DNA from 3 places in the Metabacillus hrfriensis genome. Region 1 is predicted to be linked to each of the others. Evidence: riboswitches for the same ligand, from Rfam matches in the RefSeq annotation. Region 1 holds a riboswitch; each other region holds the start of a gene.
The links. Region 1 has a riboswitch for cobalamin ahead of cobO (cob(I)yrinic acid a,c-diamide adenosyltransferase). Riboswitches for the same ligand answer to the same signal wherever they lie in the genome.
Positions count from the first base shown of each region.

Region 2: linked by a shared signal. The riboswitch ahead of QLQ22_RS13840 (energy-coupling factor ABC transporter permease) and the one ahead of cobO (cob(I)yrinic acid a,c-diamide adenosyltransferase) in region 1 are both predicted to bind cobalamin.
Region 3: linked by a shared signal. The riboswitch ahead of metE (5-methyltetrahydropteroyltriglutamate--homocysteine S-methyltransferase) and the one ahead of cobO (cob(I)yrinic acid a,c-diamide adenosyltransferase) in region 1 are both predicted to bind cobalamin.

Region 1 covers NZ_CP126116.1:2,526,574-2,534,157, forward strand. The annotation lists gene QLQ22_RS12615 (ABC transporter substrate-binding protein) at 1-167, opposite strand, end outside; gene cobT (nicotinate-nucleotide--dimethylbenzimidazole phosphoribosyltransferase) at 201-1,256, opposite strand; gene QLQ22_RS12625 (cobyric acid synthase) at 1,259-2,791, opposite strand; gene cobO (cob(I)yrinic acid a,c-diamide adenosyltransferase) at 2,775-3,323, opposite strand; cobalamin riboswitch at 3,453-3,636, opposite strand; gene QLQ22_RS12635 (Dph6-related ATP pyrophosphatase) at 3,715-4,392, opposite strand; gene QLQ22_RS12640 (M20 family metallo-hydrolase) at 4,628-5,878, opposite strand; gene QLQ22_RS12645 (hypothetical protein) at 6,110-6,394, shown strand; gene QLQ22_RS12650 (molybdopterin-dependent oxidoreductase) at 6,460-7,584, opposite strand, start outside.
Region 2 covers NZ_CP126116.1:2,775,583-2,783,166, forward strand. The annotation lists gene QLQ22_RS13815 (precorrin-8X methylmutase) at 1-506, opposite strand, end outside; gene cobK (precorrin-6A reductase) at 484-1,305, opposite strand; gene QLQ22_RS13825 (sirohydrochlorin chelatase) at 1,302-2,198, opposite strand; gene cobJ (precorrin-3B C(17)-methyltransferase) at 2,221-3,843, opposite strand; gene QLQ22_RS13835 ((2Fe-2S) ferredoxin domain-containing protein) at 4,188-4,562, opposite strand; cobalamin riboswitch at 4,689-4,877, opposite strand; cobalamin riboswitch at 5,352-5,543, shown strand; gene QLQ22_RS13840 (energy-coupling factor ABC transporter permease) at 5,691-6,449, shown strand; gene QLQ22_RS13845 (energy-coupling factor ABC transporter substrate-binding protein) at 6,450-6,725, shown strand; gene cbiQ (cobalt ECF transporter T component CbiQ) at 6,751-7,536, shown strand; gene QLQ22_RS13855 (energy-coupling factor ABC transporter ATP-binding protein) at 7,529-7,584, shown strand, end outside.
Region 3 covers NZ_CP126116.1:2,733,056-2,740,639, reverse strand. The annotation lists gene QLQ22_RS13645 (ATP-binding protein) at 1-369, opposite strand, end outside; gene QLQ22_RS13640 (GNAT family N-acetyltransferase) at 491-1,294, shown strand; cobalamin riboswitch at 1,365-1,568, shown strand; gene metE (5-methyltetrahydropteroyltriglutamate--homocysteine S-methyltransferase) at 1,719-3,998, shown strand; gene QLQ22_RS13630 (peptide MFS transporter) at 4,062-5,555, opposite strand; gene QLQ22_RS13625 (TetR/AcrR family transcriptional regulator) at 5,896-6,504, shown strand; gene QLQ22_RS13620 (3D domain-containing protein) at 6,615-7,584, opposite strand, start outside.

The DNA.
Region 1 (7,584 bases):
ACTGTTACTGGGTAAGCTTCTTCCTTTTTTTCAGCCTGCTGTGTTTGTTCCTTGCTCTTGCTCGCTTGCTGTGTCTGTTCTCCCTGTGTACATCCCGAGAGAATTCCTGCCAGCAAAAGCAGCATTAGGGCAATACGATGAAAATAGGTGCCGAAAGATGTTTTCATTTGTTTTCTCCGCCTTTTATGTAATTGTCTTTTTTATTTTATTGTACGTTCCTTTGATACACCTGCCGTATCAAAGGTTGCCATCCCTTTTACCATTTCAGCGGCTGCTTCAATCAGCGGGTAGACAAGCACAGCTCCGGTACCTTCGCCAAGCCTCATCCCCAGTGACACCAGCGGCTTTTTCCCGAGCAAATTCAATACATGAAGATGTCCCGGTTCAACCGATAAATGCCCGGCAATCATATAATTACGCACATGCCGATTTAATTTTGAAGCAACGAGCGCAGCTGTTGTGCATATAAATCCATCTAAAATAACCGGAATTTTTTTAGATGCTGCGTAAAGCATGGCGCCTGTCATCGCTCCGATTTCAAAACCGCCTACCTTAGAAAGAACATCGATCGGGTCATTGGCGTCAGGCTTCAGCTTATTTAGAGCTTTTTTAATAACCTCGGCTTTATAAGCAACCTGCTTCGACTCAATTCCTGTTCCTCTTCCCGTGATATCCTCAGGCTTTAACACGCTCAGGGCGGCTGCAATGGCACTGCTTGATGTTGTATTGCCAATGCCCATTTCTCCTAGGATCAGGAGCCTTGCGCCATTTTTTATCATAGCTTCAGCCCTTTCCATTCCCAATTCCAGTGAACGGATTGCTTCCTTTCTTGTCATGGCAGGTTCAACCGCGAAATTTTTTGTTCCATAGCCGATCTTTTCAGAACGGACTCCCGGAATATCTGTTTTCACTCCTGCATCTACGATTTCCAGTAACCCATTTATCCGTTTTGTAAAAACGTTTATGGCTGCCCCTCCGCTCAGAAAATTGTTTACCATCTGAGCAGTCACCTCTTGAGGATAGGCAGAGACCCCTTCCTCTGCTACTCCGTGGTCTGCGGCAAAGACGATTACACCCGGGGGAAATACTTCAGGTTTTACATCAGTTGTGATTTCTGAAAGCTGCACAGCAATTTTTTCTATTTCACCAAGGCTGTTCATTGGCTTTGTTAAGGAATGTATGTAGGCTAAAGCTTCAATCCCTTTTTGTTTACTGACAGGCTCTATCGCATCTATCTGCTGATAAATATCAATCATTTCTATTTCACCTCCTTATAAAAAAACGTTTTCATTGCTGAATATATCTTTTTCATTTGAATAGAGCCTTTAACGTGGGCAGCAAGTCTGTCGTATTCGCTTTCTTTAAAAGCACGAAAGCGGAGCGAGCGCTCAATCGGCTTCAGGCCTTTTTTCTGACGGAGCTTATTCAAATAAAGCCATCTGAATTCATCGTTATGAAAAACATCATGCAAGTACGTGCCGAACACCTGGCCATCTCGAGCGGTACAGCCTTCCTCTGTTCCGGAGAGGACTGAAAAAGGTTCTGCTTTCCTTGTTGATGCTGTTTGTCCCATATGGATCTCATACCCTGATAAAGAAATTCTGCCAAAATCTTTTAGTGAGCAATAGCCCTCAGAGCGGATGGTTTTCTTTTCGGATAAGATGGTTGTATTTACAGGGAAAATACCAAGTCCACCAAGTTCCTGATGATCTGATTCAACGCCGTTTGGATCCATCAGCTTTTCGCCGAGCATTTGATAGCCTCCGCAAATGCCTGCTAGTTGAGTTCCTTTTTCATAAGCAGATCTTATTTTGTCAAAGAGTCCTGTTTGCTTAAGAAACAGCAGGTCTTCAGCTGTGTTTTTGGTTCCAGGCAAAATGATGAGATCAGGATTTCCAAAATGCACAGCTTTTTTAACAAAACGGATATTCACATCAGGCTCCAGTCTTAACGGATCGATATCTGTAAAGTTGGATAATCTCGGATATGAAAGAACAGCTACGTCAAGTTCTGCATCGTGATTGGTACCATTTGAATACTGGCTTAAAACAAGGGAATCTTCCCCATCTATTTCAAGGTCAGGCAAAAATGGAACAACTCCAAGTACCGGCAGCCCCGTATATTCTTCAAACCAGTCCAATCCCGGCTGAAGCAGTGAAAGGTCCCCTCTGAATTTATTGATGATGACACCTATAATCCGCTTCCGGTCACACTCGCTAATGAGCTGAAGGGTCCCGACCAGACTGGCGAAAACGCCTCCTTTGTCAATATCTCCGATTAAAATCACTGGAGCTTCTGCAATTGCTGCTACTCTCATATTGACAAGCTCTCGGTCATTTAAATTAACCTCTGCAGGAGAACCTGCTCCTTCTATCACAATGACCTCGTATTTGTCCGACAGTTTCATCAGCGATTCTTTAATCGCCTCAAGACCTAACTGGAAAAAGTCCTCTCTGTACTCGGATGCCTTCATATTTGCATAGGGCTTCCCGTGAAAAACGACCTGAGACTCCATATCTTTTGAAGGTTTAATTAGGATCGGATTCATATCAGTTGTGGCTTCAATTCCGGCAGCTTCGGCCTGAATTCCCTGAGCTCTGCCTATTTCCTTGCCATCACTGGTAATGTAAGAATTCAGAGCCATATTTTGTGATTTAAAAGGCGCTGTTCGATAGCCGTCCTCTCGAAATATCCGGCATAGTGCCGTAACGAGCATGCTTTTTCCAGCGTCTGAATGTGTACCCTGAATCATCAGTTTTAATGATTTTGGCTCATTAGTATTCAATTCCATAGATGGCATCTACACCTTCTTCGTAGTAGTGCTTTTCCACATTGATAACAGACACAAGGTCAGCGATTTCCTTTATTTCATCCTTTGCATCTCTTCCTGTCAAAACAATATGAACATGATTTGGGCGGTTTTGAATCGTATGTATGACATCCTCAATAGGCAGCACGTCATCGATCGGAAACGTATGAATAGCAAGCGCATTATTGATTTCATCAAGAATGACGACATCATACTCTCCGCTCAAAATCTTTTCCTTGGCGATTTGCCAGGCTGATTTTAAAGCTTTCCGGTGCACATCTGGTGTTTTAGTCCAAGTGAATCCTGCTCCAAGCTGATGGATTTCAGCACCGTTGAGTTTTTCAAGCACGTTTTTTTCACCGTAGGTTCTCTCTGGTGATTTTATAAACTGCAGGATGGATACTTTCATACCTCTTCCAATCGCACGGACAGCAAGACCTATGGATGCTGTTGTTTTTCCTTTGCCATTACCCGTATAAACAAGCAATCTTCCTTTTTGATCTTTCCCTGTCATTCACTCATCTCCTCTTTTCGTCTTTAAACATAAAAAAGACCTTGAACTGAATGGAAGTCAGTCAAGGCCTTTAATAAGCAAAGTCATACACACTAAGGGTACCTGACTTATTCTTCCCACCGAAAAACAAGCAATCAATCATTAAAAGCAGGTCTCCTGGCTTTGCGCTTCATTTTCTATTGAACCTTCCCAACTTGAAAAGTCAGTGGCGTTTCAACTGAATCTGCGCTTACAGTAGCGGGGGCTGCACCGGATTCTGACCGGTTTCCCTATTATCCTGATCTCATCAGGCACTTTTAAAGAAATCATATTTTTTGTTCATTGTAATCTATAAATCTGGAAATGTCATCAACTTCTTTTTTGTATCTGAAAATGAACTCATTAAGTCAGGCTATTTCTCGATTAGGCTTAAATCCTCCAGCTCCAGGCGAGTTGTTGTTTCCATTTGAATTCTCTCGCCAAATTGCAGTTTGATCAGTTTTTTAAATAGCGGCCCATCATACACAAAGGTATGATACTCTCCTGCCTCACCCATTGGGCATATCGGTGTGGACTTCATTCTTTCTATTAGCTGCTGATCAATTTCATGGCCGAGCCATGTGTCATCAAGCACATTATCCTGAGTTCTGATGATGACTGCTTTGTATCCGCTATCTGCAAAATCTTGAAGGGCTTGCGCAGCTTCATCCTTCTTCATCCATAACGGATACAGTGCTTCTAAGCCAGCTGAGTCTGCCGTATTTTCTCCCCAGCTGCGGTGTTCATCAAGATATAAATCTCCGAAAGCTGCGCTAGTAAGTTGATATTTATTCTTCAAATCTTTAAGTGAGTCTATAAAACTTTGAGTATATCCCTTAAATGTGCATCTAATAAAATGCACAGGAATACCTAAGGCTTCGCTTTGTTTTAGTATTGCTTCCATTTTCTCGCCATGTCCGAACGTCCTCTCTAGCTCAATAGGTACAGTGGTTATAAGACATGCAATTTCATGACCTTGGCCAATGAGCTTATGCAGTGCCATACAGCCATCTTTGCCGCCGCTCCATGATAGAGCAATTTTTTTCTTCATTTCGATACACCGCTTTCAATCTTTTTTATGTATTCTTTGTCTGTCTTTTTCCATTTTGATTATGATTCATAAGGAATCTTAAGTCAAAAGAAATTGCCGCCTCATTTGACAAGGATGTATTAAAATACATCAAGTTGCTTCTTAAGGTCGCTATTTTTCTATCAAAAAACACCAAAATGAATAATTATCCACTTTGGCGCTCTTTATATAGCTTTACCATTACTATTTTCATTATTTAATCTAAAGCCATTTTCATAGCCGTTCTGTATAATAGCTCCGTTCCAATTGAGATATCCTCCATCGTTGAATACTCTTTAGGATTATGGCTGATACCGTCTTTACAGCGGACAAAGATCATCCCATACTCACATTCGTACGACATCGCTAATGAATCATGAAAAGGTCCGCTCATCAATTCAATCGGATTCAGTCCGATATGTGAACTCTCATTTTTCATTATCTTCATGATTCTTTCAGAGCAATACCGCGGTTCACTATTTGTATCTTCTGAAATGGTATAAGTTAATCCATGCAGTTCAGAAATTGTGTGGATTTTTTTTCTTAGCAGATTTTCAATAAAATCGCGTCTTTCAATCTCAATATCTCTTAAATCGATTGTAAAGCTGACTTTTTCCGGAATGATATTTCGCGAGTCTGGGAAGATTTTCATGCTTCCAACTGTACCGACTGTAGGCGCAGTGACATCCTCGCTTGTTAATTCATTAAGGGCAACAACAATTTTTGCAGCTCCTACAAGCGCATCCTGCCTCATATGCATGGGAACAGATCCTGCGTGTCCTGCAAAGCCCTCAAGTTCTACCGTCAGCCATAATGGTCCTGATATTCCTGTAACGATTCCAACAGGTGTATCTTTTGCTTCAAGAATCGGCCCTTGTTCAATGTGGAGCTCTATAAATGCGGAAATGCCTCCAGAAGGATATTCTGAGTCCTTAAATTTTTCGGGATCACATCCAAATTCAATCAATGCCTCTTTTCGAGTGATTCCACTTTTATCTGTCCGGTCTAACTCCCCTTCTTCCAGTTTGCCGAGGATCCCCCTTACTCCAAACAACCCTTTATTAAAACGGCAGCCCTCTTCATCACAAAATGCGACGATTTCAATTGGCATATTGGGAGTAATATTCAGCTCTTTCAATGTTTGAGCGGCCTCCAGTGCACCTAAAACACCGATTACACCGTCAAATCTGCCTGCATACGGCTGTGAATCAATATGTGAACCAATCATTAATACGGGAGCTTCAGGATTCCTTCCTTCAAGCCGTCCGATTAAATTTCCAAAGTGATCAATTCTTGCTGTTAATCCTGCTTCTTCCATCCAGCCTTTTACTGTTTCGACTGCTTCTTTGTCTTCTGGAGACAGGGCAAGCCTGCAAACTCCGGTCTCACTGATTTTTCCTATCTGTGCAAGGGCATTTATTCTTTCTTCAAGCCGTGCTTTGTTTATTGTCAGAGTTTTATCAGCCAAAAATATTCCTCCTTAATAATTAGTAGAATATTCTGTATTAATAGTATAGGAAAAATCCTCTTATTACATGTTTCGTTATGTAAAAAGAAAAATGATGAAATGTTACATATTGTCCAGCAGGGTCTTTCGCTTGTTCTCTTTCATTAATTCATCAGCTTCGTTGTGCTTTTCTTTCCATACCTATAAAATAGTATATATAATCTAAATGACCACTGGAGGTTCCTTTCAGCTATGAAAGCAAGATATGAACTGAACAATATGAATTTGACACTCAGCAATGTCACATTACGTGATTCTGTAGATAGCTATGTTCTTTTGAAAGCTGCAGATGAAAATAACAATGAAGTAACGATTAAGCTCTCACACCATCAGGCAGAATTTCTTGAAGCAGAATTTAAAGACTTAAATCGCAGAAGAAAAAACAGCTGCTCGGGTTCCTCCCTGCATGAAAAGGATAAAACGGAAGATGAAGCTTATGATCTTTTTAATAACGAGTTCTTTAATGAGGAAAAGTAATCCTTTTTAAAATTAGTTAGATTCACACACAAAGCAAAAAAAGGTAAGTCATATTTGACATACCTTTAGTCTTTTTTTTCAATCATTACAGGTACCCCATTAAGGACAGCGTTTCCGGAAAGCTTATCTATTACTTGTTCATCCGTTAAAAGATTAACATTTACACCAGCATGTTTGCTTGCTGTCTGCAGACGAGTTCCAGTTAGGCTATGGCCCCATCCATGAGGCAGGCTCACCGTTCCAGGCATAATGTCTTCAGTAACGTGTACGATCACTTCTACTTTTCCTGTACGGGATTTCACTATAGCTTTATCCCCTTTTAGCAGCTTCAATTGTCCGGCATCTACAGAATGAACCCAAAGCGTGCAGCGGTTTTCTCCTTTTACGAGTACAGGAAGATTATGCATCCAAGAATTATTGCTGCGCAAATCTCTTCTCCCTACTAATAGCAATGTATCAGGTTTTGACTCTTTCATCATTTTACGCAGTCGCTTTACATCCTCTATTAATAAAGGTGCAGCCAATTCGATTTTTCCTGAAAGAGTTTGAAGGATTTCTTGAATCCTCGGCTGCAGTGCACCTAAATCGATGCCGTGGGGATGAGCCTGAAGCTTGGATAAGCTTAACCCATCGGGATTTTTTCCGAAATGTTCTCCATAAGGGCCTACACGCAGATAAAAATCCAGTAATCGTTCAGGGCCCCTTCTATCTATTAGCATCCCCATGATTTTGCTGCAGCCCTCCTCAAAAATTGGAGAGTTTGGATTCCTTATTTCATGTTTAATCAGCTGCTGCAGGGACATATCATCAAGAGCTTTAACAGGATCTCCGTCTATCGTTTGTTCACTTACAGCAGCCGCTAAGTGCAGAAGAATCTCCCATTCATCTTTTTTCTCTGCAGGCAAATCAAAAACCTTACTTGAAAAATGAGCGATATTTCTTATAGCAAAACCTGAGAAGATGAGATCATAGTGTGATCGTTCTAAGGGTGTCGGAATGGGGAGGAGCACATGTGCATGACGAGTTGTTTCATTTAAATAGCAATCGATACTGACCATGAATTCTGTTTTTTCCAGCGCATGCTGAATACGGCTGCTGTTTGGTGCAGATAATGCAGGATTTCCTGCGATGGAAATGAAAGCTTTAATTTGTCCGGATCCGGGTGTTTCCAGTTCTTCTGCAAGGCATGA
Region 2 (7,584 bases), 250 kb from region 1:
ACTGGAAGCCCGATGACTAAACTTGGTTTTGCTTCTCCTTCTTTAATAAGTCGAATTAATTCCAATAATGCAGTTGGAGCATTCCCGATTGCAAAAATCCCGCCATCAAATTGCTTAATTGCTTTCCGCACTGAAATGATTGCACGAGTTGTATTTAATCGTTTTGCTTCTTCCATTACATCTTGATCGGAAATATAAACATTCACGCTTCCGCCATGTTTTTCAATTCTCCCTTTACTGACTCCACTTAATATCATTTGAACATCCGCATAAACCTGTTCCCCATTTCGGATGGCATTTATCCCTGCTTTGATGGCGTCGTCATGAAAAAGCATACTATGTCCCAATTCGAAATCAGCAGAAGCATGAACAACCCGCTGAACAATCTTGTACTGCTGTTCTGTAAAAGCATGTTCACCAAACTCTGAATCTATCATGTTAAAACTCAATCCCTCAATTTCTTGAGGCTGTACAGTTAAAGGCTTAAATTCCGTACGAAAATCCATCTTCATTTCCTCCAATGTCTCCATTTATTTTTGGGTTATTTAGAATTTTATTTATATGTGCCAGGATATCCGAAAAATCCGAATAAGCATTTCCATAATTAATCTTTGGTCTCTTTATCATGATCGTTTCAATGCCAAGTTCGATTGCAGCTTCTAATTTTTCATCAACAGACCCTGCTTTTCCGCTTTCCTTTGTAATCATTGTTGTAACTCCATATTGCTTGTAAAGCGCAAGATTAAACTCCTTTGTAAAAGGACCTTGTATGGCAACGATGTCTTTTTGCGGCAGTCCCAACTGCTCACATTTCTCCATATTATCTTTTCTTGGCAGCATCCGGGCAATCACACGAGTGTCAGGCTGATTTAGAAGTTTCTGAGTAAATGTCTGCAAGGTCTTGCTTCCTGTAGTGAGCATAATAACTCCCTTTTTTTCAGCTGCTATTTCTGCTGCTTCCTCATAGCTGTCGACCAATGTTATTCCGTTATTTTCATAGGATTGTGATTCACGTTCATAGCGGATGTATGGTATATCAGCTTCTTTCGCTCCTAATAGAGCATTTTTACTTGCTTCTTCCGCAAATGGGTGGCTCGCATCGACAACCGCATTAAATCCTTGTTCTCTAATAACTCTCACAAAATCCTCACTGGTTAGACGGCCAACATAAACATCTAGTCCAGCCTTCCTCATTTCCATTCCGGCATTTTCAGTAACTACAGTTGTCAGCAGTCTGTATCCAGCCTCTTTTATCTTTATGGCTAACGCTCTTGCATCACTGGTTCCAGCTAAAAATAGAATCATAGTTTTTGTGCCTCATGATGATGGTTATGGTGCTCATGCTGATGATGGTCATGATCATGATCGTGGTCGTGGTGGTGGTGATGATCAATATGCTCCATCGCTTCAATGCGGTATAAACACGTATCACAATTCATTTTCACGTCACCTTGTAATGATTCTTCAATTCTGTCTTTTAAAATTGTTTTTAATCTAGAGTGAAACCCGAAATATCCCGCAAGCTTAAAATCAATACCCGGATGTTCATTTCCGAATTCTTCCATCATATTTTCAAGACGCTTAATTAATATACCGGTGAACAAAAAGTATGGTAGTATAATAATTTTTTTCGCACCTAATTTAATGCAGCGCTCTACACCTTCTTTAATTAATGGATCCGTTACACCCATAAATGCCGGCTCTACTAACCTATAATTTAATTTTTCCCATAATAAGCGAGCAATTTTATATAAATCACTATTCGCATCTGGATCGCTGCCGCCTCGACCCAGCAAAATTACTGCCGTGTTGTGTTCAGGTTCGGTTATGTTCCCGTCCGCTTCTTCTAAACGATCTTTACAAATTTCTACCGTTTCCTCGTGAATTCCGAATGGTCTTCCGTATGTAAAGTGAACCTCTGGATATTTTACTTTTGCTTCATCAATGGCTGCTGGTATATGAATCTTTGAATGTCCAGCTGCTAATAACATCATTGGAATAATAAAAACACTTGTTGCCCCTTTTTCAACACATGTTTGAATGCCTTGTTCAATTGTAGGTGTTTCAAACTCTAAGAAGCACGTTTCAATTAATAGCTCCCGGTCGAGCTGCGGCTTTAAATCTTCTATTGTTTTTCTTACCTGCTCATTTCCTTCTGAATCCCGGCTTCCGTGTCCAACTAGTAAAACAGCTTTCATATATTTCTCCCCTATCCTCTAATTAGTCTCCGCATGGAGCTGGTTCAATTTCTATCTTCGGTGTCATGTCTCTATAGGTATAGCCCTGAATTTTCCCGACACGTTTAAAGTACTTAAAGAACCTTTCATTTGGATGACCTTTCTCTTTATACTCGTATATAATATTTTCAATAATCTCCACTAGTTTATCTGGCTCAATACCTTCCGCCACAGGCTGTCCTGCATGAGCTGTTCTTCCTACCGTTTTCGCTCCCAAAAACAAATCAAACTTTCCTTTTCTATAAACAATTCCAATGTCCTCGTTTACTGCACCAAAGCACGCCATACCGCAGCCATTGAAGCCAAGCTTCAGCTCTTTAGGCAATTCAAGTCCGCTTAGCTTTTGATGTAACTCTTCAGCATGAGGGATGGAATCCTTTTTCTCGCCTTCGCAGAAATCACAAGCTTTCAGCTGAAAAACATCACCAATAGGTTCTAATAGGAAACCTACACTTCTTAATTTTTGAGTAATGACCTCAGGACTCGCAGTTGGAATTTTTAAATATATTTGATGGTGCGGGGTGTATTCCATTGTCCCCTCATCTCCGACTACCTCAGCGAGAGTGATCATTTGGTCTGGTGTAAACTTCTTATTTGCGATTCCTGGACTTACGGCTAATTCAAAAATCGATACTACTGGATTATTAACAGTCTCGTTTTCCAGAATCCTTTTAGGTTCACCTTCAACTTTACTAAGAGCTTCTAGAGCTAATTGTAAGGAAGCAGCAATACCGTCTATAGTTTTTACTTCAGTACTATGATCAGTTTCATTCTTGCCTTTATGGAGTGCCCATGGTTCATTTTCATGTCTTAAGCGTTCATGCGGTTTTAATCTTTGTTCAGTTGTATTTAATGTATACTTCCTTTGATACCCCCTTGGTGTAATCATTTTATTATCATAAAAAAACGTAGATGAATTCCCAATAACTACAGTCGTCAGCATACCGATATCGTAATCAAGCATATGTGCAAGATCGGTTGTCACAATCTTTTCGCTCTCACGATATGCACTCTTCACCAGCCCAACTGGTGTATCGGGTGATCGATATTGTAATAATATCCTTTGTGCCTCTTGAATTTGTCTTGTGCGGCGTCCACTCTTTGGGTTATACAGAGCTACAACAAAATCAGCTTGTGCGGCCGCTTCAATTCGTTTTTCAATTAGATCCCATGGAGTTAAATGATCACTTAAACTAATCGTGCATGCATCATGCATGATTGGTGCACCAAGAAGAGAAGCACAGGAATTAATGGCCGATATACCAGGGATTACCTCGACACTTACACCTGTTTCTTCTTTCCACCCTTTATCAATTAATACTTCATAGACCAGGCCTGCCATCCCATAAACACCTGCATCACCACTGGAAATGACTGCAACTTTATATCCTTCTTCAGCAAGACGGACAGCCGCTTGAGCACGACTTACTTCCTCGGACATTCCTGTACTAATAATTTTCTGATCGGTCAAGAGATTTTCTATTAACTCAACATATGTTTTATAACCAATGATATAATCGCTCTCTTGTATGGCTTCCTGAGCTCTATTTGTCATATGTTCAAAACTTCCAGGTCCAAAACCAATTACAAGTAACTTTCCCCGCACGTTTGCTCCTCCTTTCAAACTATCAGCCAACATAAACTGCCTGACTCTAAACTAAACGTTTCCAAGATTAATCAGTTTCGATCATCCAGAAATAAATGGCATTCTTGCCGCAGCAGGACAATTCCGGATTCATAACCTTTTTTCAATTGATTTGTTCTTCGTGTTGACGAAAAATTTTAAAAATAATAAGTGAACCAACAACGAGTACCCGTTTATGTAAAGTTGTTTGAGAATTTTTTATCCAGCATAAGTTCCCAAGGTATACCTGATACTCTATCTATGCTAATTCCCCATCAAATTCATGCTGCTATTCAGGAATCTCAAAGGATGACAAATTAACGGCTTTATTTTATTGGTTTGGATATTCCGGCTACACACTCTGTGTTTTCCGGAGCAGCAAAACCTTGTTGATCATATTTGTAAATAACGGCTTCTTCTAAAATTTCTTTTCCAGCCAAATGTTTCTGTACGATTTCACTTCCAATTTCCGGAGTAATCGCCTTGTACCATGTTCCTTCAGGATACACAATTACAACACAAGCATCCTTGCATCTTCCGTTACAGCGGGTTCGTGTCGTATGTATCAAGGTATCAAGATTCATATTTGTGACTTCCTCCCTAATCGCCTGCGTAACCTCCTCGCCTCCTTTCCTCATACAGCTGCTGCCATTGCAAATTAATACATGATGTTTCGTTTCCCTCAAATTCCAAGTTGTCATTTTAGCACTTCCAGTCCATTATTTTTTGAAAAATAAAAATGCACCCCTATATAGATAGAGGTGCACAAAAAATACATAGCAAAAGAACATAGCATTTTCTACTACACATCTACCCATAAGCCCGTGGGTATGCGTAAAAGATAGGCAGGTCTCCTGACTAAGGTTCATTGCTTTATTGCGTCTTCCCGAATATTATCAGTGACATTTGCAATAAGCTCCCCATTACAGTGGCGGGTACCGCGACGGCTTTTCACCGTACTTCCCTTTTAATCAAAATCTTGGTAAGATTTTTGAACCTATCTTTTAATTATTTAATTATTATTCTTAATGTTATTATTTCATAAATTTGTCTATTTCGATATTCATATTAAACAAGAATTCAGAAATTAGCAAACTACTTTTTAAAAAATCGGACAACAAAAAAATCCGTCCAATTATTTTGGCGGATAAAACGGAAGCGCTAAATCACATTAAAATAAGCCATTTCCCCTGCTATTCGTTTCACCATTCCCCCGAAGCAAAAGAAACTTTAATACTAAATTTATGAAACTCAGCGCCTCTACATTATTATTCTGTGAGTTGAGGTGGACACTCCTAAAATTAATGATCGAGACAGAATTAGATATATTAAGATCCTTCTCGTGTATGAAAAAACATTTATTATAAAAATATGAAACCTATTTATGCATATAGTTGGATAAAAAAGGACATAAATACCTCTTTTGATCATGCTAAATCATAGAAAAATAAATAGACAACTGCTAAACCTTATAGTAAGGTATAGACAAATTAATCAATCTTAACAGGTGCTGTACATTGAGAATGTATAGCTTAAAAGGGAAGCTCGGTGTAAGTCCGACACGGTTCCCGCCACTGTAAGTCTGAGTGACCTGCATATTGTCACTGCTTTTTATAAAAAGCGGGAAGACGCAGGAAACAATGAAGATGAGTCAGGAGACCTGCCTGTATAAAGAACATAATGTGACCTACGGGAAATAGGGAGGTGTGTGCGAAAGGATATTGCTGTGTCTGTGTGACGGGCTGACAATTGTCTTGTAAGCATTTAAACTCTAGTGGGTTTAAATGCTTTTTTTATTTGAACGCTACTAATTTTAAGGGAGATTGAAGATGAATAAAAAATCATGGCAGGTGTCACTAATCATGGTGCTGGGATTAACAAGTTATTTTTGGCTGAATTCGTACGAAGATGCTTATGCTATGCATATCATGGAAGGTTTTTTGCCTTTTGGCTGGGCGGTTTTTTGGTGGGCTGCAACACTTCCCTTCATACTTGCCGGCTTGCGTTCTATACGTAAGAAGCTTAAAGAAAACCCTGAATTGAAAACAATGCTTGGCCTGTCTGCTGCTTTTGCGTTTGTATTATCTGCCTTAAAGATTCCCTCAGTAACAGGCAGTTGCTCTCACCCAACTGGAGCAGGTTTAGGAGCCATATTGTTTGGACCTGCAGCAATGAGTGTATTGGGTACGATCGTGCTATTATTTCAGTCATTGTTATTAGCGCACGGCGGTTTGACAACCTTAGGTGCAAATGCTTTTTCGATGGCAGTCGCAGGTCCGTTGTTAGCATATGCAATCTTTAAGATCAGCATTAAAGGGAAGATATCGTTTGCGGTTGCTGTTTTTCTGGCAGCTATGCTGGGAGATTTAGGTACATACTTAGTTACTGCAGTCCAATTAGCTCTAGCATTTCCAGCTGAAGTGGGCGGATTTACAGCATCTTTTTCAAAATTTGCAGCCATCTTTGCCTTTACTCAAATTCCGTTAGCAATTAGTGAAGGATTATTAACGGTTATTGTTATGAATTTGCTACAAAAATATAATATGCCCGAATTAAATCAACTGCCTGCTGTTAAGGAGGTTAGGTAAATGAAAAATTTCATTTTGTTTTTATTCGTTATTGTGCTGGCAATTATTCCTTTATATCTCCAAAAAGATGCTGAATTTGGCGGGGCTGACGGTCAAGCAGAAGAATTAATTGAGGAAATTGCACCTGCTTATGAGCCTTGGTTCAGTACAATTTGGGAGCCGCCAAGCGGTGAAATTGAAAGTTTACTATTTTCTTTACAGGCTGCTGCTGGTGCGATTGTCATTGGTTATGTAATCGGATTTGGCCGGGCCAGGAAAAAATATTCCTCTAAATAAATGGCAGAAACAAGGGATCCTAATGTTGAAAATCGATGATTATGCTTATACTAGTGCATTAAAAGATGTTCATCCAGTTGAGAAAGTTGGGTTTGCTTTTGCTTATTTACTATTTACGATCATTACAAAGAATATATGTATTGCTTGTCTAACATTTATTTTGATGAGTGTAGGTATTGTTTTTGGTGCGAAAATACCTTTTTATCATTATATAAAGCTTCTTCTGTTTCCTTCTTTTTTTCTGTTTTCCAGCATAATTGCCATTTTAGTTTCAATTGCTCCTGCGAATGGTGAAAGAATAAATGCAATATGGAGTATTCAAATGGGATCATGGCAACTATATGTTAGCCCATATAGCATCAATCAGGCCTATCATCTCGCTGCAACTGCCTTAGCAAGTGTGAGCTGTTTGTACTTCCTGATTTTGACAACAACTCTTCCCCAGTTGATATGGGTATTAAAAAAAGTAAACCTGCCGACTCTTTTTATAGAATTAGTGGGATTGACTTATCGTTTTATCTTTGTACTGTTGGATAAGATGCATGAAATCTATCTTTCCCAATCCAGCAGGCTTGGTTATCAAAGTTATAGAGTTTGGATCACTTCTATCGCACAACTTATCGTTAGTCTCTTTATTAAATCGATACGTTCTGCCAGAGAATTGCAAATAGCAATAGACAGCCGCGGCGGAGATGAGGGTTTGTATGAAGTGGAATTGAATGTGACGTATAATCGATTTCACTGCGCAGGAATTACTGTTTCCATTGCAGCACTTTTGGCAATAACCTTTATAACACAGATTATTGAATGAAAATGTAAAAGGGGCTACACCAGTGAGATCACCAATTCTTTCATTTGA
Region 3 (7,584 bases), 210 kb from region 1:
TTTTAAATAATAGGATGAAAGCATTGGCACGAAAAGAACAAGAATGCCAGCCATCACAATAGTCGGATAGATGCCGTTTCCCCCAATAAGCAGCCGGGTCACAGCGGTAACGGCAAATAAAAAGAATCCAAGTGGATATCCTCCGTACAACAGTCCCATTACAAAAGGTATTCGCCTGAAGTCAAAGAAAAAATCATCCTCAATCATAAACGGGTACAGCATGCTTAAAATAATCGCAAGTGCCGGCAAAATAGCAAAAAGCCACTTATTTCTTTTTTTATTCGTTTCTTTTCTCATATATAACAGCTGTATAATCAACAGCGGGGAAAAAACGAGTAAAAAATTCAGTAAAACATCCTTCATTCCCATGCAGTTCTCACCTTATCCGCAAAAGTATTAAAAAACTTCACTATTAAAATATATATCAAATTTACTAGTGAATGTTAGAATATTCTAAAAGACTTTAAATTTTTTTGTCAGGAGAAAAGTAATGAGCAAACAACAAATGCAAATTAAGTTAATGGTTAAAAAAGAATACGATCTGGCAGCAGAATTTTTGCGGACCGATTTGGAATTGAATGCCCTAATCATTGAGGACTTGACCGAAGAACATATGATGGTTTACGGAGGTTATCTGAATACGCATTTGAACGCCATTTTAATGATTTATCCTGAAAAAATTTATTACTACAGCCCCGATATTAATTTCCCATTAGCAGAATTTGCATTGATCATACGGGAAACCGGCATCAGGAAAATTGTCGGAAAAAAAGAATTGGTCGAAGAGTTTAAATGTCACTTTCAAATGGATCTTGAAAGTGATTCGTTCATGCTCAGATATGAAGGAAGCAAAGATTTTCAGGCAAGCAAGGGTGTTAAAATGATTACTAGTCTTGAAGAATGCCGAAAACTATACGATTTGTTCATGAATGTCGATGAGTATAAAATGATTGGACCAAATGAAGACTTTTTTGCAAATGATCACTTTCAAAACATAGAATCAGGAAAGCTGAATGTATTCTACAAGGCAGTAGAAGGAACAATGGTTTCAACCGCAGGAGTGTTTATTGAAAGCTCCCGCACTGCCATTATAGTTGGTGTAGCTACACCGCCGGTTCATCGTCGGAAAGGATATGCTTCTGAAGTGATTCGTGCCATATGCCAGAAGCTTGCAAATGAAGAAAAGGCCATTTATTTATTTTATAATAATCCAGATGCAGGAAAGCTATATAAACAGCTTGGATTTTATGAGGCTGCAAAATGGAAAGTCCTTGGAATCTCAGCACACTCTTAATATTATGCTTGCATGAAAACGAAACTTCAGCTATGCTTAGAAACAATTGTTAATGAATTTTAAAAATTTAATATTTTTACAAGCGATAGGTGCTAATTACAAGAGTACATTTCTGTATTAGCTTAAAAGGGAAGCTCGGTGAAAATCCGACGCGGTCGCGCCACTGTAATGGGGAGAATTCTATAAAAGTCCACTGTTTTTCTAATGAAAAATGGGAAGGGAATAGAATACAATGAACCTGAGTCAGGAGACCTGCCTATCGTATGCACTTCATGCCTACGCGGAATAGGGAGGGTGATGCGATATGTTGAAACCGGTCTTGTGTCTCAACTCAAGTTAGCTTAGTCCATCAAACTCTCTTCTTTCAAGAGAGTTTTTTTCATGCACCGAAAGTTGAGAAACGATAAGAAACGGGGGAGAGGCAATGAGCATTAAGAATTCAAACTTAGGTTATCCGAGAATCGGAGAAAAAAGAGAGTGGAAAAAGACGTTAGAATCATTCTGGAAAGGCGATTTAACTGAACAGCAATTTGAACAGAAGATGAAAGAGATCAGGCTTTCACATTTGCAGAAGCAGTTGGACAAAGGAATTGATCTAATCCCGATTGGTGACTTCACCTATTATGATCATATACTGGATACAGCTATTATGTTTGGTCTTCTTCCGGAGAGGTTCCGGACTCAAGATGCAAATTCCCTCCAGACCTACTTTAATATTGCAAGAGGCAGCAGTGAGCAAGTGGCGGCTGAAATGACAAAATGGTTTAACACGAATTATCATTATATTGTACCGGAACTGGGTCAGGCAGAGCCAAGACTGACCGAAAACCGGCTTTTGCATCTTTATCTTGAAGCAAAAGAAGAGCTCGGCATAAACGGTAAGCCTGTTATTGTCGGTCCGCTTACCTTAGTTGCTTTATCAAAAGGCGAAAATAAAGACCAAGTAATTCAGAAATTAATTCCTTTATACGTTCAGGTGCTTCAGGAGCTTGCAGATGCCGGCGCTGAGTGGATACAGATTGATGAACCGGTGTTTGTGACATCGAATGCAAATGGTGCATTATTTTCAAAAGCTAAAGAAATTTACGGAACAATCAGAAGAGAGATGGAAAATACAAAGCTGCTGATTCAAACTTATTTTGAAAGTGTTGAACAATACGAGGATCTGGTCAGCCTCCCCGTTGATGGCATTGGACTCGATTTTGTTCATGACAGCGGTGTATCGCTTAGAAAGTTGAAAACGGCAGGATTTCCAAAGGACAAAGTTCTGGCTGCAGGGGTCATTGATGGACGTAATGTGTGGAAGGCAAGTCTGCAAAAGACCGTGAAGCTTGTCCACACTATTTTGGAAGCTGTTGACCGGGACCGGCTGATTCTTCAGCCTTCATGCAGTCTAATTCATGTGCCGGTGACTGCAGAAAATGAACAGCAGTTAGATCCTCTTGTAAAAGATGCCTTATCTTTTGCGGATGAGAAGCTTTACGAACTGAGTGTATTAACGAATTTTATTAACTTTGAAACTGAAGCAGAGGTGCTTAAAGAATATGATTCAGCTACTGATCAGTTATCATCATCAAAGCTGAGAAACCAAAGTGCTGTTCAGGATGCGATGAATCAGCTGGATTCCTTTTCAACAGAGAGAGCGGAAGCTGGTCTGCGGAGAAAACAGCAAAACAAACGGTTCAGCCTTCCATTGCTGCCAACAACAACAATCGGCAGCTTTCCGCAAACAAAAGAGGTTCGGGCACAGCGCCTTAAATGGAAAAAAGGCGAACTGACTGAAAAGCAATACAGTATTTATATAGAAGAAGAAATAAGAAAATGGATTGAAATTCAGGAAAATCTTGAGCTGGACGTTCTGGTGCATGGAGAATTTGAAAGGACGGACATGGTGGAGTTCTTTGGAGAAAAATTATCAGGTATAGCAATTACGACTTTTGGCTGGGTGCAATCCTATGGCTCGCGCTGCGTCAGACCGCCAGTTATATATGGAGATGTTTTACTTGAAGAGCCAATGACAGTAAAAGAAACCGTTTTTGCTCAAAGTCTTTCTGAAAAACCTGTAAAAGGGATGCTGACAGGTCCTGTCACGATTTTAAACTGGTCATTTGTTCGAAATGATCTCCCGAAATCAAGTGTCCTTAATCAATTATCACTCTGCATCCGAAAAGAAGTTGAGGCACTTGAACAAGCTGGTATTGCGATGATACAAGTAGATGAGCCGGCACTCCGGGAAGGCCTGCCGCTTAAATCGGAGAAATGGGATAAGTATATAAAAGATACGGTGACGGCATTTAAGCGGTCTACAGCTTCCGTCCAGCCGGATACACAAATTCATACACATATGTGCTATTCGAATTTTGAAGATATTATCGAAGCGATTGATGCATTAGATGCAGATGTCATTTCAATTGAAACTTCAAGAAGTCATGGTGAACTCATCCATTCATTTGAGAAATATTCATATGAGAAAGGGATTGGATTAGGCATATACGATATTCACAGCCCAAGGGTCCCTGCAGAAAAAGAGCTCGTTATGAATATTAAAAGAGCCCTGCAGGTTTTAGATCCGGAACTTTTTTGGGTCAATCCTGACTGCGGGCTGAAGACAAGAGGAGTCACGGAAACGATTGCAGCATTAAAAGTGATGGTGTCAGCCGCAAAAAGCTGCAGAGAAAAAGCAAGCGAGGCTGCGACTGTATAATTTTCACCAGTTTCATCAAAAAACAAGCCTGTTCCTAAATAGGGAACAGGCTTGTTCGTCATCTTAGCGGACACCTTTCATGTAGCTTTGAATTTTAGGAGAAAGAATTAGCATCAAAAATCCTAAAAGTACAGCTATACCGCCAATGATACCAAAATAGAGAATTTCAGTTTCGGGTTTATAGAATTTAACAATTTGAGCGTTAATAGCTTGAGCAGATGCACTTGTCAGGAACCAAAGACTCATTGTCTGTGCTGAGAATGCAGCCGGAGCAAGCTTTGTTGTTGTAGATAAACCAACAGGTGACAGGCAAAGCTCTCCGAGTACAACCAGGAAGAAGCTGAGTATTAGCCAAATCGGGTTAGCAAGTGAATCTGTTCCGTTCACGTAAGCAGGAATTATCATGATCAAAAATGATAAACCTGCAAAAAACAAACCAAATGCAAATTTTTTCGATGTAGATGGCTGACGATTGCCAAGTTTAATCCAAAGCCATGCAAACACCGGCGCCAAGAAGACAACGAATAATGGATTTAACGATTGAAATAATGATGATGGAATTTCAAAACCGCCAAATTTTAATTGTGTTCGAGTATCAGCGTATGCCCCAAGAATCGTAGCTCCTTGTTCCTGTATCGCCCAGAAAACCATTGCCGCGATGAACAGTGGAATATAAGCAATAAGGCGAGAGCGTTCAACATCTGTTGACTTAGGACTGCGGTACATCACAATGAAGTAAACCGTTGGAATTAATATACCTAAAATACTGATTAAGAAAGTAAATCTTTCTATCGTCAGATAGCCGGTTGAAATGGATATAGCTCCTAAAATTCCGATAACAGCTATACCAATAGCCAATCTTCCGAAAACTTTATTTCTTTCAGAAGGAGTAAGCGGGTTTGGAACTGCTGATCCAGCCAATCCAAGATTTTTCTTTTTAGTCAGCAAGAAGACGATTAATCCTAAGGCCATACCAATTGCAGCAAATCCAAAACCTAAGTGGAAATTATATTTTTGACCTACAGTACCAACAATAATTGGGGCCAGCAGACCGCCTAAGTTGATTCCCATGTAGAAAATGCTGAATCCTGAATCGCGGCGATTATCATCTTTGCTGTATAGATCACCCACAATATTCGAAATATTCGGTTTAAGCAACCCGGTACCGATTACAATGAAGAACATTGACACGAAAAATGCAGCAATGCTTCCAGGGAAAGCAAGAATAATATGACCAAGCATAATAAGGACTCCGCCATAAAAAACGGTACGTGTATTTCCAAGTAACCTGTCGGATATCCAGCCTCCGATGATTCCGGACATATAAACAAGAGATCCGTAGATGGACATAATGGAAAGAGCAGTAGTCTGATCAAGTCCAAGTCCGCCATCTTTCATGGAATAATACATATAATACAGAAGAATAGCTCTCATCCCATAATAAGAAAAGCGCTCCCAAAATTCTGTGAAGAATAGCGTGAACAATCCTTTAGGATGACCGAAAAAACCTTTTTGCGGTACACTTTGTACAATTTTGTCTTTATCAATCGATGACATGATACAAGAATCCTCCTTTTTACCATGTATAATAATACTACTATTAAAATTGAATTGTCAAAAAAAATCGGCAAAAATGCTAGATGAATTATTTTTTTAATATAATTTTACAAAAATGACATGAAAAAACAGGGCTTGCGTGCAGCTTTGTTTTTTCTGTCTATTTCTTTAAGTTCTATAATTAAAGAAAAAAATTACCTTGGGTCTATGCATTTCGTATGATCAGAGATAGCTGCTGACATTAATTGCGTTAATCAGTCTTCAATCAGCAAAAGGAGACTTAATTCTACTTTACAAACCACCGGTCTGTTTTTAAAATGTAGAAAGGAGGCGTCGAATTATGAAGCAATTTGAAAGAAGAGTGCGCTCAGAGAAGGCATTGCTTGAAGCTGCATCTGCATTGATTAAGGAAGTGGGCTGCGCCAAAACCACCCTTTCAGAAATCATGGAGAGAACAGGCCTGTCAAAGGGAGCCATCTATCATTATATTAAAAGCAAAGATGAGCTATTCGCTAAAGTGCTTGAAGCGAGGATTCATGAAACAAATGAAAAATTCTTTGAAAAAATGGGGAAGAGCAAAGAAGATATGACGGACCCTATCGATGTTTTATCAGAGAGTTTCGAAGCAATCAATCATCCAAAAGATGTCGTGAATCAAATCCTGTTATACTTTATCGGCAGGAATGAACAAAAAAAAGCAAAGGAAGCTCTCCGTGAATTTGATCAATGGATGTTTGAGTTTTCAAAGCTCTGGATTGTATCAGGTCAAAAGAATGGAGTGATCAGCGAGCAGATTGATGCCAATCAGACAGCTGAACTTTTTGTCCTGATGTCTTCAGGGTTTAGAATGAGAAACGTCCACAGTGGATCAAAATATGAGTTTAATACCTGTCAGTTTACAGCTATGATGAAGGATTTGTTTAGGAAAGACCCTGTTCTTTTGAAATAATCTTTATATTGAAATTATTTTACGCTTTTGGATTATAAGAATCGGTACGTCCATCAAATCTTATAAAATCAAAAAAAAAGAGAACACATTGTTCTCTTTTTTTGATTCTATTAATCTAATACTTCGACTTTTACCGTTTTACGGCCCCATTTCCTGGCTTCTGCACTAGTAGGCATCAAAACATCTATTTTATGATTGACGATTGCACCGCCTGTATCACCTGCAATAGCAACTCCATAACCTTCAACCCAGACTTTCTTGCCCAGAGGAATGATTTTTGGATCAACAGCAATGAGTTTCATATTTGGATTTTCTTTAATATTTATTCCAATGGCCGTATAGTCGCTGGCCGTATCTTCATGGCTGTAAGCAGTAGCAGTTACATAGAAGATTTTGCTTTCATCTTTTTCTTCTTTTGGAGGCTCGTTGGCAGCGGGTTTACCAGCAGATACAGGTTTGGCTGCTGCAGCTTCTTTCTTTTTCACTGCTGCAGCTTTGGCAATTGCCGCTTCCTTTGCTTTTGCCGCTTCTGCACGGGCGTTAGCTTCAGCAAGAAGAGCTGCCTGCTCTTTCTTTTTCGCTGCGGCAATACTTGCGGCCCGTGCAATTGCCGCTTCCTGTTCTTTTTTAATGCTTGCTTCAATTGATTTCATTTGAGCCTGTAGAGCTGATTTTTCCTGTTCAGCAAGGGTCACTTCTGTTGAAATTTTTTGATATTCAGCTTGAAGGGCAGTCATTTTCTTTTGTCTGTTCAGCATTGCTTCTTCAAGCTTGGCACCGCTTGATGCTAATATTTGCTTCTGTTCAGTCAGCAGAACCTCTTGTCTGTCAATCTCTTTTTTATCTTCTTCGATTTTCTTTAAATCAGCCTGCTGCTGCTCTAAAATGTCATTATCAGCATTTAGGAGAGTGGCAACTGCTCCAATTCTCTCAAATAAGTTCGAAACACTTTCCGCATTAACTAATGTATGAATGACAATATCAGCGTGATCATTCTCTTGAAGGGCTACAAGCCTTGCATGCATGATTTCCTCACGGCTTAATACCTTGTCCTGAAGTGCAACAATTTCTATTTTCTTT